Regions from separate parts of the Pseudarthrobacter sp. NPDC058362 genome, predicted to be linked through region 2. Evidence: riboswitches for the same ligand, from Rfam matches in the RefSeq annotation. Region 2 holds a riboswitch; each other region holds the start of a gene.
The links. Region 2 has a riboswitch for S-adenosylmethionine ahead of ACFWIX_RS15250 (aminotransferase class V-fold PLP-dependent enzyme). Riboswitches for the same ligand answer to the same signal wherever they lie in the genome.

Region 1 (4,907 bases), on a different contig from region 2:
GCGCCAGGACGCGCCAGAGGGTCCGGCCACGGCTGGCGCCCAGGGTGCGGGCAGCATCGTAGGTGGCGGCACCCTGCTCGCTGAACGCCGTGCGGGCCAGGAGGTAGACGTAGGGGTAGAGCGTCAGCGACATCACCAGGATCGCGCCCGGCAGGGACCGCACCTCAGGAAGCCAGGCGCCGGGGCCGAAGACTGACCGCAGCAAGGCCTGTACCGGACCGCCGACGTCGAAGGTGGAAAGGAACACGAAGCCCAGGATGTAGGCGGGCATCGCAAGCGGAAGCACCAAGGCCCAGGAAAGGACGTTGCGGAGCGGAAAGGTGTAGGCGGTGACCAGCCAGGCGAGTCCGCCCCCCACCAGCAGCGTTCCGGCACCGACGCCGACCATCAGCAGCACGGTGGTGAGCACCATTGCGCCGAGGTCGCGCGGCACGGTCCCGCTGCCCAGCGTGCCGATACCGTCCACGAGGACGGCTACAACGGGCGTTGCCACCAGGGCGGCCACCAGCAGGACGAGCGCGGACCAGAGCGGCCGCCCGTTTCCGGCGAGCATCCGCCGCCTGGCCGGCGCGGCAGATGCGGTCAGGACAGCCGGTCGGCTCACTTATATCCCGCTTCGGCGAGCAGCTCGGTGGCCTCGGCATTCAGGTCGCCGTAAGCCTCGGCGTTCAGGGGCATGCGCTTGAAGTCGCCGAAGCCTGCGATCAGCGGCTCGGGCTTGGTGGACGGGTTCACGGGGAACTCGTGGTTCGCGTCCACGAAGGCATTCTGCCCCTTGGTTGCCAGCCATTCAATGAGCTGCTGGGCCTTTTCAGGATTGTCCGAGTTCCCCACCACGCCCGCACCGGAGATGTTCACGTGAGTTCCCGCGCCTGCCTGGCTGGCCCAGAACAGGTCAACGCCGAAGTTGGGGTCTGACTCCAGCTTGCGGGCCAGGTAGTAGTGGTTGTTAATGCCAACGTCGCACGCACCGGCGTCGATCGCCTCGAGCAGCAGGACGTCGTTGCTCATGATGTCCACGTCGTTCGCCACCCAGCCCTTGACGATCTCAAGGGCCTTTTCCTTGCCGTGGAGGTCGATCAGGCCGGCAACCAGTGACTGGGTGTAGGAAGAGGTGGCGTCGCGCATGCACAGGCGCCCCTTCCACTTAGCGTCGGCCAGGCCGGCGTAGGTGTCCTTGGTATCGAATTCGGCCGGATCCACCTTCTCCGGGTTGTAGGTGATGGTGCGGGCGCGCATCGCGAGGCCGAACCACTTTCCGTCGGGGTCCCGCAGGTCGGCCGGTACGGCCTGTTCAAGGGCGGGCGACTTAACGCTGGCAAGCACGTCCTGCCGCCCGGCGTTCCACAAGTTGCCCGCGTCAACGGTCATGAAGATATCCGCGGGGGTGTCTTTTCCTTCGGCCTTGACCCGCTCCAGCAGCTCCGCGTCATCACCGGTGATGAACTCGACGGAAATGCCGGTCTCCTTGGTGAACTCGCCGAACGCGCCCTCAAGGTCGTAATGGCGGGCCGAATAGATCTGCAGGTCCGCCGGCTCCTTGCCGATGCCCAGCACGCCGCAGCCGCTCAAGGCCAAAGCGGACACCGTCAACGCGGCGCAGGCAGCAAGAAGCTTGGGTCGATGCATGAGGAGGCACTCCTGGAAGAAACGGCCGAAGCCGCACGAAACGAACACAAAAGGAAGGTTAGCGTTACCTTACCAGAGGCCATGCAGGCTGCAGTATATGGGATGCGTCACGTCTGCTCCGCCGCCACGCCGCAGACGCGGGATCCCTGCCTTCCTTGCCGGCGCGCACATTTCAGTTACGGAACATGACGACGAGGGCGGTGCCGGGGTGCGCCCCGGATGTTACGTTTTGGGGGAGTAATGAGAACCGGCGCCAAGCCCTGACTGGTCGGTCGGCAACCCTCCCTTTCGCGGCGGGGTGCCTCAGGTGAATACTCGGCATATCGACCCATTCGAGCTGCAAGCGTGAGAGAAGGAGTTCTGTCGTGTCTGACGCATCCGCCCCTGAAGAAAAACTGTCCTACCGCCTGATTACGGGCCCCGATGACCGCGCCTTCTGTGAGCGTATTTCGACCGCCCTCTCCGAGGGCTACGTCCTGCACGGCAGCCCGGCGGCCACGTTCAACGGCACGGGAGTCATCGTGGCGCAGGCCCTGATCCTGCCGTCCGCCATCGCCTCCGCAGACGCCGCCGTGGCCACCGCCGTCGAAGACCTGGAATCTCCGGACCTCGAGTTCGACGGCGAGGGACACGCGTGAGCTACGCAGGCGACCTCACGCCGCACGAGGCCTGGGCCAAACTGGAGCAGGGCGCCATCCTGGTGGATGTGCGCACCGAAGGCGAATGGGCGCACATCGGCATCCCGGACACGAACGCCACGGACAACGACCCGCTGTTCATCCAGTGGACCTTTCCCGGCGGGATTCCCAACCCTGACTTCATCAATGACCTGCGGAGCCAGGCGCCGGAGGACCCCCACGCCGAGTTGCTCTTCCTGTGCCGCTCCGGCCAGCGTTCCATCTCGGCCGCCATCGCTGCCACGCAGGCCGGCTTCACGTCGTACAACATCCTTGAAGGGTTCGAGGGCGTCCCTGACCGGCACGGTGAGCGGACGGTCAACGGCTGGAAGAACAGCGGCCTGCCCACCAACCTGGGGATCTCCGAGTGACGTTCAACCCGGATGCCGCCACCTGGAGCGCTGACACCCAGGCTGTCCGCGGCGGCCTGGACCGAACCAACTTCCAGGAAACATCCGAGGCCGTCTTCCTGAACTCCGGCTTCGTCTACGAATCCGCCGCCGCCGCCGAGCGCGCATTCACCGGCGAAGACGAGCGGTTCGTGTACTCCCGCTACGGCAACCCGTCCGTGGCCACCTTCCAGGAACGGCTGCGCCTCCTCGAGGGGACCGAGGCGTGCTTTGCGACGGCGTCCGGCATGTCCGCGGTATTCACCGCCCTGGGTGCGCTGCTCGCTGCCGGTGACCGCGTGGTTGCCGCCCGTTCCCTGTTCGGGTCCTGCTTCGTGATTCTCAACGAAATCCTGCCCCGGTGGGGTGTGGAGACGGTGTTCGTGGACGGCCCGGACCTGGACCAGTGGCGCGAGGCCCTGTCGCAGCCCACCACTGCCGTCTTCTTTGAATCGCCGTCCAACCCGATGCAGGAAATCGTGGACATTGCTGCGGTCAGCGACCTGGCGCATGCCGCCGGGGCCGCCGTCGTCGTCGACAATGTCTTTGCCACGCCCCTGCTGCAGCGCTGCGGCGACCTGGGCGCCGACGTCATCGTCTACTCGGGCACCAAGCACATCGATGGGCAGGGACGGGTGCTGGGCGGAGCGATCCTGGGCACCAAGGAGTTCATCGAGGGGCCCGTGAAGCAGCTGATGCGGCACACCGGCCCCGCACTGTCGGCGTTCAACGCCTGGGTGCTGACCAAGGGCCTGGAGACCATGGCACTAAGGGTGAACCACTCTTCCTCCACAGCACTGCGGCTGGCAAAGTGGCTGGAGGAACAGCCTGCAGTCCAGTGGGTCAAGTACCCGCTGCTGAAATCACATCCCCAGTACGAATTGGCGGCCAGGCAGATGCGGGCCGGAGGGACAGTGCTGACGTTCGAACTGGCAGCGGGCGCCGGCCGGACGGGCAAGGACGCGGCGTTCGCACTGCTGGACGGGCTGCGCATCATTGACATTTCCAACAACCTGGGCGACGCGAAGTCGCTCATCACGCACCCTGCCACCACCACGCACCGCGCGGTGGGTCCGGAGGGACGCGCGGCCATCGGGCTGACTGACGGAGTGGTCCGGTTGTCCGTGGGCCTTGAGGACGTGAGCGACCTTATCGGCGATCTTGAACAGGCGCTGAAGCAAATCTGAGGCAGTCACGGCCCTGTGCACGCTCCGCGGCTACCCAGGCGTACTGCGTACGCAGCCACTCCTCGATTGCGGTCCCGGGGAGTGGCCGGCACCAGTGGTAGCCCTGGCCCAGCCGAGCGTTCAGTCCTGCTACCTCGGCCGCCTGGCCGTCAGTTTCAACACCCTCGACTACCACTACCAGGTCCAGCGCGGCAGCCATGGAAATGATGGCGGCGACGAGGGCGCGTGCGCGTGCAGCGCCTTCCCGTCCCAGCGGCCTGATGAAAGACCGGTCGATTTTGATGACGTTGGCCGGAATGCGGCTGAGGTAGCTGAGGGCGGAATATCCCGTTCCGAAGTCATCCACAGCTATTCCCACCCCCAGTTTCCGCAGCCGCTCCAGGACCTGGACGGAGCCATCCAGGTCACCGACCAGTTCGGACTCGGTAATTTCAAGCACGACGGCGTCCGGCTGGATTCCTACTGCGGCTATTGCCTTCTGGACTTCGTCGAAGATCGAGGGGTCCTGCAATTGTCTGGCGGAGATATTCACCCCGATGGCGAGATCCTCCGCCCCGGGGAGCGACTGACGCCAGATTCGGGCCTGCTGCAGAGCCTCCTGCAGCACCCAGGCGCCGATTCGGAGAATCAGCCCGGACTTCTCCGCGATGGGGATAAACTCCCCGGCAGTCACCATCCCAACGCCTGGCCGGTTCCAGCGGACCAGGGCTTCAAGGCCGATCGGCCTGAAGTCCTCCAGGTCAAGGACCGGCTGGTAGTACAGTTCCAGTTCGTTCCGTTCTATGGCACGGGAAAGCTGGGACTCAATGTTGATGACCTCAAGGGCCTGGTGCTGCATCTTCTCGTCAAACAGGAACGCCGCCCCTTTCCCGTCAGCCTTGGAGTGGTACATGGCAGCGTCGGAGCGGTGGAGGAGGGAGTCTGCTGTGTCGCCCGGCTCCGAGAGGACGATTCCGATGCTCACTGAGACAAACAACTCGTTACCTTGGATGGTAAAGGGCTCCTGGACAGCCGAGGCTATCCTG
Region 2 (4,907 bases):
CCGACGACCGCGCCTCGGGAATCGACGCCCGCTCCGACGACGGCCTATCCGCCCGGCTGGACAGCGGCGCCGTCGCCCGGCTGCGGGCCCATCTGGACGGCAAGGTCACCGTGATGCTGGGCCATTCCGGCGTGGGCAAGTCCACCATGGTCAACGCCCTGACCGGGGCGGAACGCGCGACGGGCGGCGTCAATGCGGTCACGGGCCGCGGCCGCCACACCTCCTCGTCCGCGCTGGCCCTCCGGCTTGCAGAGGCTCCCCCTGGCAGCTGGATCATTGACACCCCCGGCATCCGCTCGTTCGGGCTCGCCCACGTGGACCCCGACCGGATCCTGCGTTCCTTTCCGGATCTCTCCCCCGGGATCGAGGACTGCGAGCGGGGCTGCAAGCACACCGCCGCCGCCGTGGACTGCGGGCTCGATGCGTGGGTCAACGACGGGCACGCAGGACCCACCGGGCCCGCCCGGCTGGCATCCCTGCGCCGTCTGCTCGGTGCGGATCCGCGCAACGAGGCGCAGGAAGCCAAGGAACTCGGAAGCGTCACCTGACACCCGATCTCCCAGCAGATCCGCGCGCAGACGGTAGTTTGGAACTATGATCCAACCCGCTTCGAGCTATAACGATGACCTGCGCCTGGCCCATGTCCTGGCCGACTCCGTGGATGACCAGACCATGAGCCGCTTCAAGGCCCTCGATCTCCATGTGGAGACCAAGCCGGACCTAACGCCGGTCACCGACGCGGACAAGGCCGCCGAGGAGGCCATCCGCGGCCAGCTCTCCCGTTCCCGGCCACGCGACGCCGTGCTCGGCGAGGAATTCGGCAGCACCGGCCATGGTTCGCGCCGGTGGATCATCGACCCCATCGACGGGACGAAGAACTTTGTCCGCGGCGTGCCGGTCTGGGCCACCCTCATCGCCCTCGTGGACGAGGGTGAACCGGTGGTTGGTGTGGTGAGCGCTCCCGCCCTGGGCAAGCGCTGGTGGGGTGCCAAGGGCATGGGTTCCTACACCGGCCGGTCCCTGGCGGCAGCAAGCCGGCTCCGGGTCTCCAACGTCTCCAATCTGGCGGACGCGTCGCTGTCCTACTCGAGCCTGGGCGGCTGGAAGGAGCGGGGCAACCTCGACGAGTTCCTGGGCCTGACCGAGGACGTCTGGCGCACCCGGGCCTTCGGGGACTTCTGGTCGTACTGCATGGTGGCGGAGGGTTCCGTGGACATTGCCTGCGAGCCGGAACTGAACCTTTATGACATGGCCGCGCTGGTGCCCATCGTGGTGGAAGCCGGTGGCCGCTTCACCTCACTGGAAGGCCAGGACGGGCCCTTCGGCGGGAATGCCCTGGCCACCAACTCCATCCTGCACACCGAAGTACTGCACCGGCTCAACCCCTACCTGGACGACCTCCTGTAGGCCGCCGGACTCTCCGGACCGAAGATTACGACGACGGGCGCCGCGAACGGAGTCGTCCGTCGTCGTAATCTTCGCCGAAACACGCCTTTGGCAGCTGGGCGTAACAAAGGCCTTAACATTTCGCTCCGCTTCAGCCTTGCCCGCTGGAATGTCCTACGCTCTTAATCAGGTCACGAGTGCCAGCGCTAAACCCCGGTTTGCTGGCCGGCAACCCTCCATTCGCGGTGGGGTGCCCCGGGTGACGACCAGGCCGGTCCGGAGCGGATGCGGCAAGCGCGGATTCCCTGTTTGTGGAGTCCTTTCCCAGTGAGGTCTCTGTGACAACTGCCACTGTCGCCCCCGCCGTTGCGGCCCCGCCTGCCGATTCCATTGCCGCCGCCGCAGCCCGTCCGCTGGCTGCCGTCACCGGCGCGGAAATCCAGGCGCCCCTGATCACCGGCGGTCACGTCCGCTATGCCAACCTGGACTATGGCGCCTCCGCCCCCGCGCTTTCGGTGGTGTCGGCCTACCTGAACGAAATCCTGCCGTATTACGCCAGCGTGCACCGCGGCGCCGGCTACGCGTCCCAGATCAGTACGTCCGTGTACGAAAACGCCCGGGACATCGTCCGCGACTTCGTGGGCGGACGGCCGGACGATTCCGTCATTTTCACCCGCAACACCACGGATTCGCTCAACCTGCTGGCCGGCTGCCTGCCCGTAGCCGACGGCCGCCCGGCCGGCGATGTCCTGTACCTGGATATCGAGCACCACGCCAACCTGCTGCCGTGGCAGGGCGTCCCGCACCGAAGCATCGTGGCAGCGGACACCATCGCCGCCACCCTGGACGCAGTCCGCGCCGAGCTGGAGCAAGGTGGCGTTATCCTGCTGGCAGTCACCGGAGCGTCCAATGTCACCGGGGAAATCCTGCCGGTGCGCGCCCTTGCGGCACTCGCCCACCAGTATGGCGCCAGGATCGTGGTTGATGCCGCCCAGCTCGCACCGCACCGTCGGATTGACATCACAGCAGACGACGTCGACTACCTCGCCTTCTCGGGGCACAAGCTCTACGCGCCCTTCGGCGCTGGGGTGCTGGTAGGCCGTCCCGATTGGCTGGACGCGGGCGTCCCGCACCTTGCCGGCGGCGGCGCCGTCAAGGAAGCACGGCTCGACGGCGTCCGCTGGGCCACCGGACCGGCCCGCCATGAGGGTGGCTCGCCTAACGTCCTCGGAGCCGCCACCCTCGCGCGCGCCACCCAGGTCATCGCCGGGCTGGACCAGGAGCGCTGGCACGCCCATGAGTCAGCCGTCCGGTCTTTCCTGGTGGAGGGCCTCCAGCAGATCAGCGGCGTGACGGTGCACCAGATCTTCAAGGACACCAACCCGGAAACGGACACCATCGGCGTGGTGAACTTCTCGGTGGAGGGCTACGACGCCGGACTCGTGGCGGCCTACCTGTCCGCCGAGCACGGTGTGGGCCTGCGCGACGGCCGGTTCTGCGCCCACCCGCTGCTCAAGCGGCTGGGACTGCCGTCGGGGTCGCTGCGGGCCAGCTTCGGCGTGGGTTCCCGGCTGGAGGACGCGCAGCGCCTGCTGGCGGGAATCGAAGCACTCAAGACCACCGGGCTGGGCTGGGACTACGTGGTGGACGCCGGCCGCTGGGTGCCGGCGAACGACACCCGGACCTACCCGCACTGGGCGCCGAACACCCCCGGCACCGCCGGCGCGGCTCCCTGCACCGACAGCTGAGGGCACCGGCACCCAAGGCGCTGAGCCACCGGTCCATACTGTAAATTCGAAAGAACCCGCAAGGCATGGACTGAAGGAGGCCGCACGTGGTTCGGGGTGGCCCCAAGATGGATCACGGGCGGCGCCGGGAGCTGGGCAGCAGCTTCCGCTCCGGCGGCAGCCACTACCAGCGCGTGCGGCCCGGGTATCCGCAGGACTCCGCCGATTGGCTGGTCCCTCCCGGAGCAAGGGATGCGCTGGACGTAGGCGCAGGGACCGGAAAGTTCACCGCGCTGCTCCTGGACCGTGGCCTCAAGGTGACGGCCATCGATCCGTCCGCGGACATGCTGGCCCAACTGCAGCTCCACTGCCCTGCTGCCACGGCTGTGGCGGGGACTGCGGAGGCGACCGGCCTTCCTGAAGCGGCGTTCGACGTCGTCACTGTGGCCCAGGCATGGCACTGGTGCGATCCGCTCGCGGCAAGCACCGAACTGGCGCGCGTGCTGCGGCCCGGCGGCACCCTGGGACTCGTGTGGAACCAGTTGGACACGTCGGTGCCGTGGGTGCACCGCCTGTCCCGGATCATGCACGCCGGCGATGTCTACAAACCTGATTTCCGGCCGGTGGTTGGACCGGAATTCACAGGGCTCGAGGGGCATCTCACGCACTGGCAGGACACCGTAACCACCGAGGACCTGATGGAGCTGGCCAAATCACGCAGCTATTACCTTCGGGCAGGCGAGGCAACCCGCGCCAAGGTGCTGGCCAACCTGGACTGGTACCTGCATGACCATCTGGGCCACGCAACCGGGCTTGACCTGAAGCTGCCGTACCTGACGCTCTCATGGCGCGCAGCGAAGGCTTGAACCCACCATGCTGTGCCGCCCCGGACCCGGTAGGCTTGAGCTGTGAAGACCAGCGCGCCCTCCTCCTCCATCGAGGACTACGTTAAGGTCATCTACTCCTTCACGGAGTGGCAGGACAAGGCCATCACTTCCTCGCAGCTTGCGCAGCGTCTGGGTGTCGCAAATTCCTCGGTATCCGAGATGGTCCGCAAGCTCAAGGACCAGGGCCTGGTGGACCATAAGCCCTACAGCGCCATCACCCTGACTGATGCCGGGCTACGGCTCGCGCTGGCCATGGTGCGGCGGCACCGGCTGATCGAGACCTACCTCGTGCAGCAACTCGGCTACAGCTGGGACGAAGTCCACGACGAAGCTGAACTGCTGGAGCACGCAGTCTCCGACACATTCATCGAACGGGTCTCAGCGAAGCTGGGCCATCCCCTGCGGGACCCGCACGGTGACCCGATCCCCTCAGCCGACGGTCAGGTCTTGGTGCCGCGGGCCCACCTCATGGGCGAACTCGATGAGGGGCACACCGGCAGGATCACCAGGATCAGCGACGACAACCCGGACCTCCTTCGGTATCTGTCCGCGGAACATATCGACCTCGACGACGAAGTTGAAGTGGTGGGCCGTCGCCCGTTCGGCGGCGCCCTGGTGGTGCGCATCCGCAATGCAGGCCGGAGCAGGGACTACGACTTCGCCGAGGAGATCACCTCAGCACTCTGGGTCCACACGGACCACCCGCACCCCGGCTGCCTCCTGGGTGACGGCTGACGTGTGGCGCGCCTGGCTGGCCGTGGCTGCCGGCGGCTTCATCGGCACGGAACTCCGGTACGGCCTGGGACTGGCTTTTCCTGAAGGGCCGGGCGCCATTCCGTGGACGACACTCCTTATTAACGTTGCAGGAAGCTTTGTCCTCGCCTCGCTGACCACCATCTGGATTGCC
Region 3 (4,907 bases), on a different contig from region 2:
TCCTATGAACTGGTGGGCCCCTACACGGACATCATCATGCAGAAGGTAGTGCTGGATATCGCGTTTATCGGCGTCAACGGAATCGATCCCGAGGTGGGGCCCACCAACACCGGCGAAGGGGAAGCTTCCGTGAATGCCCTCCTGGCCAGCCGGGCCCGGGTGTCCTACGTCCTGGCCGATTCGTCAAAGGTGGGCGTCCGCGCCTTCGCCACCATGCACGGCTATAACTTCACCCGGCTGATCACCGACTCCGGAATTTCCGCACGGGACAAGGCCGCCTTTGAAGCCCGGGGCACCGAAGTGATCGTGGCGCCTGCCTGACATGCTGGTCTCATCACGCCGACGACTCACCTTCGAAGTCCTCATTGTCCTGGGCCTGTCCCTGGGCCAGTCCGCCGTGTACTCCGTGGTCCAGCTCCTGGACAAGATGTCCCGGGCGCCGCTGGCGCAGGGCACGTCCACGCTCAACCGCCAGCAGAGCAGCCGCGAGTACTTCGACCTGACCTACCAGCTGCTGGACATCGTCTTTGCCCTGGTCCCGGTGCTGCTGGTGATCTACTTCCTCACGGACCACCGGCGGACCGCCTCCGAAGGGCTTCCTTCCAGCGGATCTGCGTTCCGGAAGCTGGGCCTGGACCTGTCCCGCCCAGGCCGTGACATCCTGCACGGCCTGGGGCTGGCTGCGCTGATCGGGGTGCCGTCGCTGGGGCTCTACGCAGCGGGTCGGGCACTCGGCATCACCACAGCCATCATCCCCAGCGCACTGGACGCTTACTGGTGGACGGTCCCGGTCCTCGTTCTTTCGGCGGTGCGCCACGGGCTGGTGGAGGAGGTGATCGTGGTGGGCTACCTGCTGGACCGGTTCGGCAAGTTCGGCTGGAGCGTCCCCGCCGCCATTGGCGCCAGCGCCCTGCTGCGCGGCACCTACCATCTGTACCAGGGGTTCGGACCCTTCATCGGAAACGTGGTGATGGGTATCGTCTTCGCCTGGCTGTATACCCGGACACGGAGGGTCATGCCTTTGGTGATCGCCCACGCCCTGCTCGATACGGTGGCGTTCGTCGGCTTCAGCCTCTTCGGCCGTGCGGTGGGCCTGGGCTGACCGGCGGGGCCTGGTTAAAAAGAATTCGGCCGCCATCGGTGGGTGACGCCATTGTCACCCGCTGATGGCGGCCGAAGCTGTGGTGCGGTCAGATCGTGACGGCGCCGGTGGCAGTCTCGAACGTCACTGACAGGATGCCCGGGGTGCCGTGCGGCGCCACCCAGTCCACGGCAACGTCTTCCAGCGGGCGCTCTACCGGCTCGCCGAGCCATTCGGTGACGCGCTCGGGAGAGCCGGCGATGGTCAGCGACCGCATCTTGAGGCTGCTGTTGTAGGCATTCGAGGGGTGCAGCGACGGGTCGCCCTCCCACTTGAGCATGTAGGGCACCTGCGGGTCGGCGATCAGGCCAAGGATGCCGATCTGCTTCCAGACCAGCTCGCGGCCATCCGGGAACTTGCGGTTGCCGTTGACCGCCGAGCGGCCCAGGCGCTCCTCGAACGGTGCCAGGTCGTCCACCTCGACGCACCAGCCCATCCAGCCGCCGCCAGCCGCCGAACGGGCACGCACAGCCTGGCCGAACGGTGCCTTGTCCGAAGCCGGGTGGTCCAGGACCTCCACGACCTCCAAGTATTTGTGTCCCGCCAGCGGGATGATCATGTTGCGCGTTCCAAAACGGGGATGTACCCCGCCCTTGACTGCCTCGACGCCCAGGGCGGAGGAAATCCGTTCAGTGGTGGCCGCCAGGCCATCGTGTTCACAGGCGTAAGAGACGTGATCCATGCGCATGGCAACATCTTGGCACTTTGTGATCAGGCTCTCAGCTTAGGTTTGCCTTACTTGGAAATGGGGGCGGAACCCTTGGCGCAAAGCGCCGCGGGTTGGATGCCGGTGTATCGGCGGATGTCATAACGGGTCACACGCGTGGCGCCGCTGGGGGGATCTTTCATACACTCGAGGGAGGTCATGAGTGCCAGCAACAGCCCCGGCTTGCTGGCCGGCAACCCTCCTACCGCGGCGGGGTGCCCCGGGTGAGGACCTGGCCCGCCGGCCCTCCGGCGGCGGGCAAGCGCGTAGAAGAGGTTTGCACATGACAGTCACCGTTCCCCGCACCGCGGGGCCGCGGCACGGCGTGGTCCGGTATGCAGGCATTGGCGGGCTGGAACTGGAAGCCGGCGGCTTCCTGCCGGACGTCATCCTTGCCTATGAAACATGGGGCACGCTCAATGCCGACGGCTCCAATGCCGTCCTCATTGAACATGCACTGACCGGCAGCACCCACGTGACCCGAGGCGACACGGACGAGGACGGCTGGTGGGAAGAGTTGGCGGGCCCGGGCGCGCCCGTCGACACCGACAAATTCTTCGTGGTGGCGATCAACATCCTGGGCGGATGCTACGGGTCCACCGGGCCGTCGTCGCCCGCTCCCGACGGCAAGCCATGGGGCTCCCGCTTCCCGCTGGTGACCCTGCGCGACAGCACCGTGGCGGAAGCGCGGCTGGCCGACCAGCTGGGCATCCGGTCCTGGTTCGCCGTGCTGGGCGGGTCCATGGGCGGTGCGCGGGCTTTGGAATGGGCCGTCACTTACCCTGAGCGGGTGCAGCGTTGCGCGGTCATCGCCGTCGGGGCCGCCAGTACGGCCGAGCAGATCGCCTTTGCCCAGGCCCAGACGCTCGCCATCCGTCAGGACGCGAACTATAACGACGGCGACTACTACGGCGGTGCGTCCCCCGAGGACGGCCTGGCCCTGGCCCGCCGGATCGCCCACATTACCTACCGCTCAGCCCGGGAGTTTGACGGCCGCTTCGGCCGCAGTCCGCAGTCCGGCGAAGCACCGCTGCAGGCCGAAACGCTTTCCGGCCGCGGCCGTTACCAAGTGGAAAGCTACCTGGACCACCAGGGCAGCAAGCTGGTCCGGCGCTTCGACGCCAACAGCTATATCGCCCTCACCGAGGCGCTGATGAGCCACGACGTCACCCGCGGCAGGGGGTCCCTGGCCGAAAGCCTGAGCCGGGCCACCGCGAAATTCTTCGTGGCCGCGGTGGATACCGACCGGCTGTACTTCCCGGAGCAGTCGCACGAACTCGCCGCCGCACTGCCGGGCGAGGTGGATGTCCACGTCATCTCTGCGCCCATCGGCCACGACGGATTCCTGACCGAAATCGGCCAGCTGGGCGCCCAGCTGCGCGACCATCTCGAAGATTAATTCCGGGCTTCCGCGCCCTCCCTGTGCATTTATGCAGAGGCCTTCTGCACTATTTGCCGTTGAGCTTGCAGCCACACGCAGACCATACTCGTGTGAATCGGCGGTATGTTGTGTACCTCACATCGCATCGCCACATCCTGGTCGCATCTGGTGTCGACGTAGACGCCGAAGGAGTTCATTAATGAGTACGGAAAAGTCCGCCGCAGGGCGGGTCGGGGAGCCCGACGTCAAGTCCACGGGCCTGAAGAAGGTCGTCACGGCTTCCATGGCCGGCACGGTCGTTGAATGGTACGAGTTCTTCCTCTACGCCTCAGCCGCCACGCTCGTATTTGGCAAGACGTTCTTCCCCAACTCGGGTACGGAGCTGGACGGCATCATCGCCGCCTTCGTGACGTACGCCGTCGGGTTCGTTGCCCGCCCCATCGGCGGCATTGTCTTTGGCCACTTTGGCGACAAGTTCGGCCGCAAGCAGCTGCTGCAGCTCAGCATCATCATGGTGGGCGTTGCCACCTTCCTCATGGGCTGCCTTCCCACGTTCGCCCAGATCGGCTACTGGGCGCCCGCCCTCCTGGTGTTCCTGCGGTTCGTCCAGGGCTTTGCGGTCGGCGGCGAGTGGGGCGGTGCCGTCCTGCTGGTGGCCGAGCACAGCCCCAACAAGTCGCGCGGGTTCTGGTCGAGCTGGCCGCAGTCTGCGGTGCCGATGGGCAACCTGCTGGCTACCGGCGTCCTCTTCACCCTGTCCTCCACGCTGTCCCAGGAAGCTTTCCTCGGCTGGGGCTGGCGCGTAGCGTTCTGGCTCTCCGCCGTGATCGTCATCATCGGCTACTACATCCGGACCAAGGTCCAGGACGCCCCGATCTTCATCGAGGCCCGCAAGGAAGTCGCCGTTGAGAACAAGGGCTACGGCGTGGCTGAGGTCTTCCGCCGCTACCCGCGCGGTGTCTTCACCGCCATGGGCCTGCGCTTCGCCGAGAACATCCTCTACTACCTCGTGGTGACGTTCTCCATCACCTACCTGAAAGTGGTCGTGGAGACGGACACCTCCCGCATCCTGCTCCTGCTGCTGGTGGCCCACTTCATCCACTTCTGCACCGTGCCGCTGGTGGGCAAGATGTCCGATGCCTTCGGCCGCCGCCCGGTCTACATGGCCGGTGCGATCCTCGGCGGTACCTGGGGCTTCTTCGCCTTCCCCATGATGGACACTGCCAACGACATGATCATCCTGGCCGCCATCACCATCGGCCTGATCTTCCACGCACTGATGTACGCGGGCCAGCCCTCCATCATGGCCGAAATGTTCCCCACCCGGATGCGCTACTCCGGCGTGTCCCTGGGCTACCAGGTGACCTCGATCGTTGCCGGCTCGCTGGCCCCGATCATCGCCACGGCACTGCTGAGCAACTTCGGCTCGTCCACTCCGGTGGCGCTGTACCTGCTCGGAGCCTGCGTCGTCACGGCAGTCTCGGTCTTCTTCCTCAAGGAAACCCGGGGTATTTCGCTGCACGACGTTGACGCCGCGGACGCCAAGGGCACCGCGGATCTGCTCGCCGCGTCCAAGAAATAACCCACGCGGGCGACACCAGCCAGGGCAGTTGCCCGGACCCGGCTTCCGGGTCCGGGCAACTGCATGCCATGAACCTCCACTCCACGAATCAGCCACA

Region 1: another riboswitch for S-adenosylmethionine. It lies ahead of ACFWIX_RS00255 (DUF1737 domain-containing protein); the one in region 2 lies ahead of ACFWIX_RS15250 (aminotransferase class V-fold PLP-dependent enzyme).
Region 3: another riboswitch for S-adenosylmethionine. It lies ahead of ACFWIX_RS07150 (homoserine O-acetyltransferase); the one in region 2 lies ahead of ACFWIX_RS15250 (aminotransferase class V-fold PLP-dependent enzyme).

What each region holds. Positions count from the first base shown of each region.
Region 1 covers NZ_JBHXIW010000001.1:56,392-61,298, reverse strand. Annotated here, with positions in the region: gene ACFWIX_RS00265 (ABC transporter permease) at 1-604, opposite strand, end outside; gene ACFWIX_RS00260 (extracellular solute-binding protein) at 601-1,629, opposite strand; SAM riboswitch class IV at 1,866-1,981, shown strand; gene ACFWIX_RS00255 (DUF1737 domain-containing protein) at 1,995-2,267, shown strand; gene ACFWIX_RS00250 (rhodanese-like domain-containing protein) at 2,264-2,677, shown strand; gene ACFWIX_RS00245 (O-succinylhomoserine sulfhydrylase) at 2,674-3,882, shown strand; gene ACFWIX_RS00240 (EAL domain-containing protein) at 3,845-4,907, opposite strand, start outside.
Region 2 covers NZ_JBHXIW010000009.1:114,176-119,082, forward strand. Annotated here, with positions in the region: gene rsgA (ribosome small subunit-dependent GTPase A) at 1-548, shown strand, start outside; gene hisN (histidinol-phosphatase) at 595-1,407, shown strand; SAM riboswitch class IV at 1,576-1,689, shown strand; gene ACFWIX_RS15250 (aminotransferase class V-fold PLP-dependent enzyme) at 1,725-3,134, shown strand; gene ACFWIX_RS15255 (class I SAM-dependent methyltransferase) at 3,221-3,979, shown strand; gene ACFWIX_RS15260 (metal-dependent transcriptional regulator) at 4,022-4,735, shown strand; gene ACFWIX_RS15265 (fluoride efflux transporter FluC) at 4,725-4,907, shown strand, end outside.
Region 3 covers NZ_JBHXIW010000002.1:571,299-576,205, forward strand. Annotated here, with positions in the region: gene ACFWIX_RS07135 (DeoR/GlpR family DNA-binding transcription regulator) at 1-321, shown strand, start outside; gene ACFWIX_RS07140 (CPBP family intramembrane glutamic endopeptidase) at 323-1,102, shown strand; gene ACFWIX_RS07145 (VOC family protein) at 1,191-1,829, opposite strand; SAM riboswitch class IV at 2,003-2,118, shown strand; gene ACFWIX_RS07150 (homoserine O-acetyltransferase) at 2,131-3,246, shown strand; gene ACFWIX_RS07155 (MFS transporter) at 3,428-4,810, shown strand.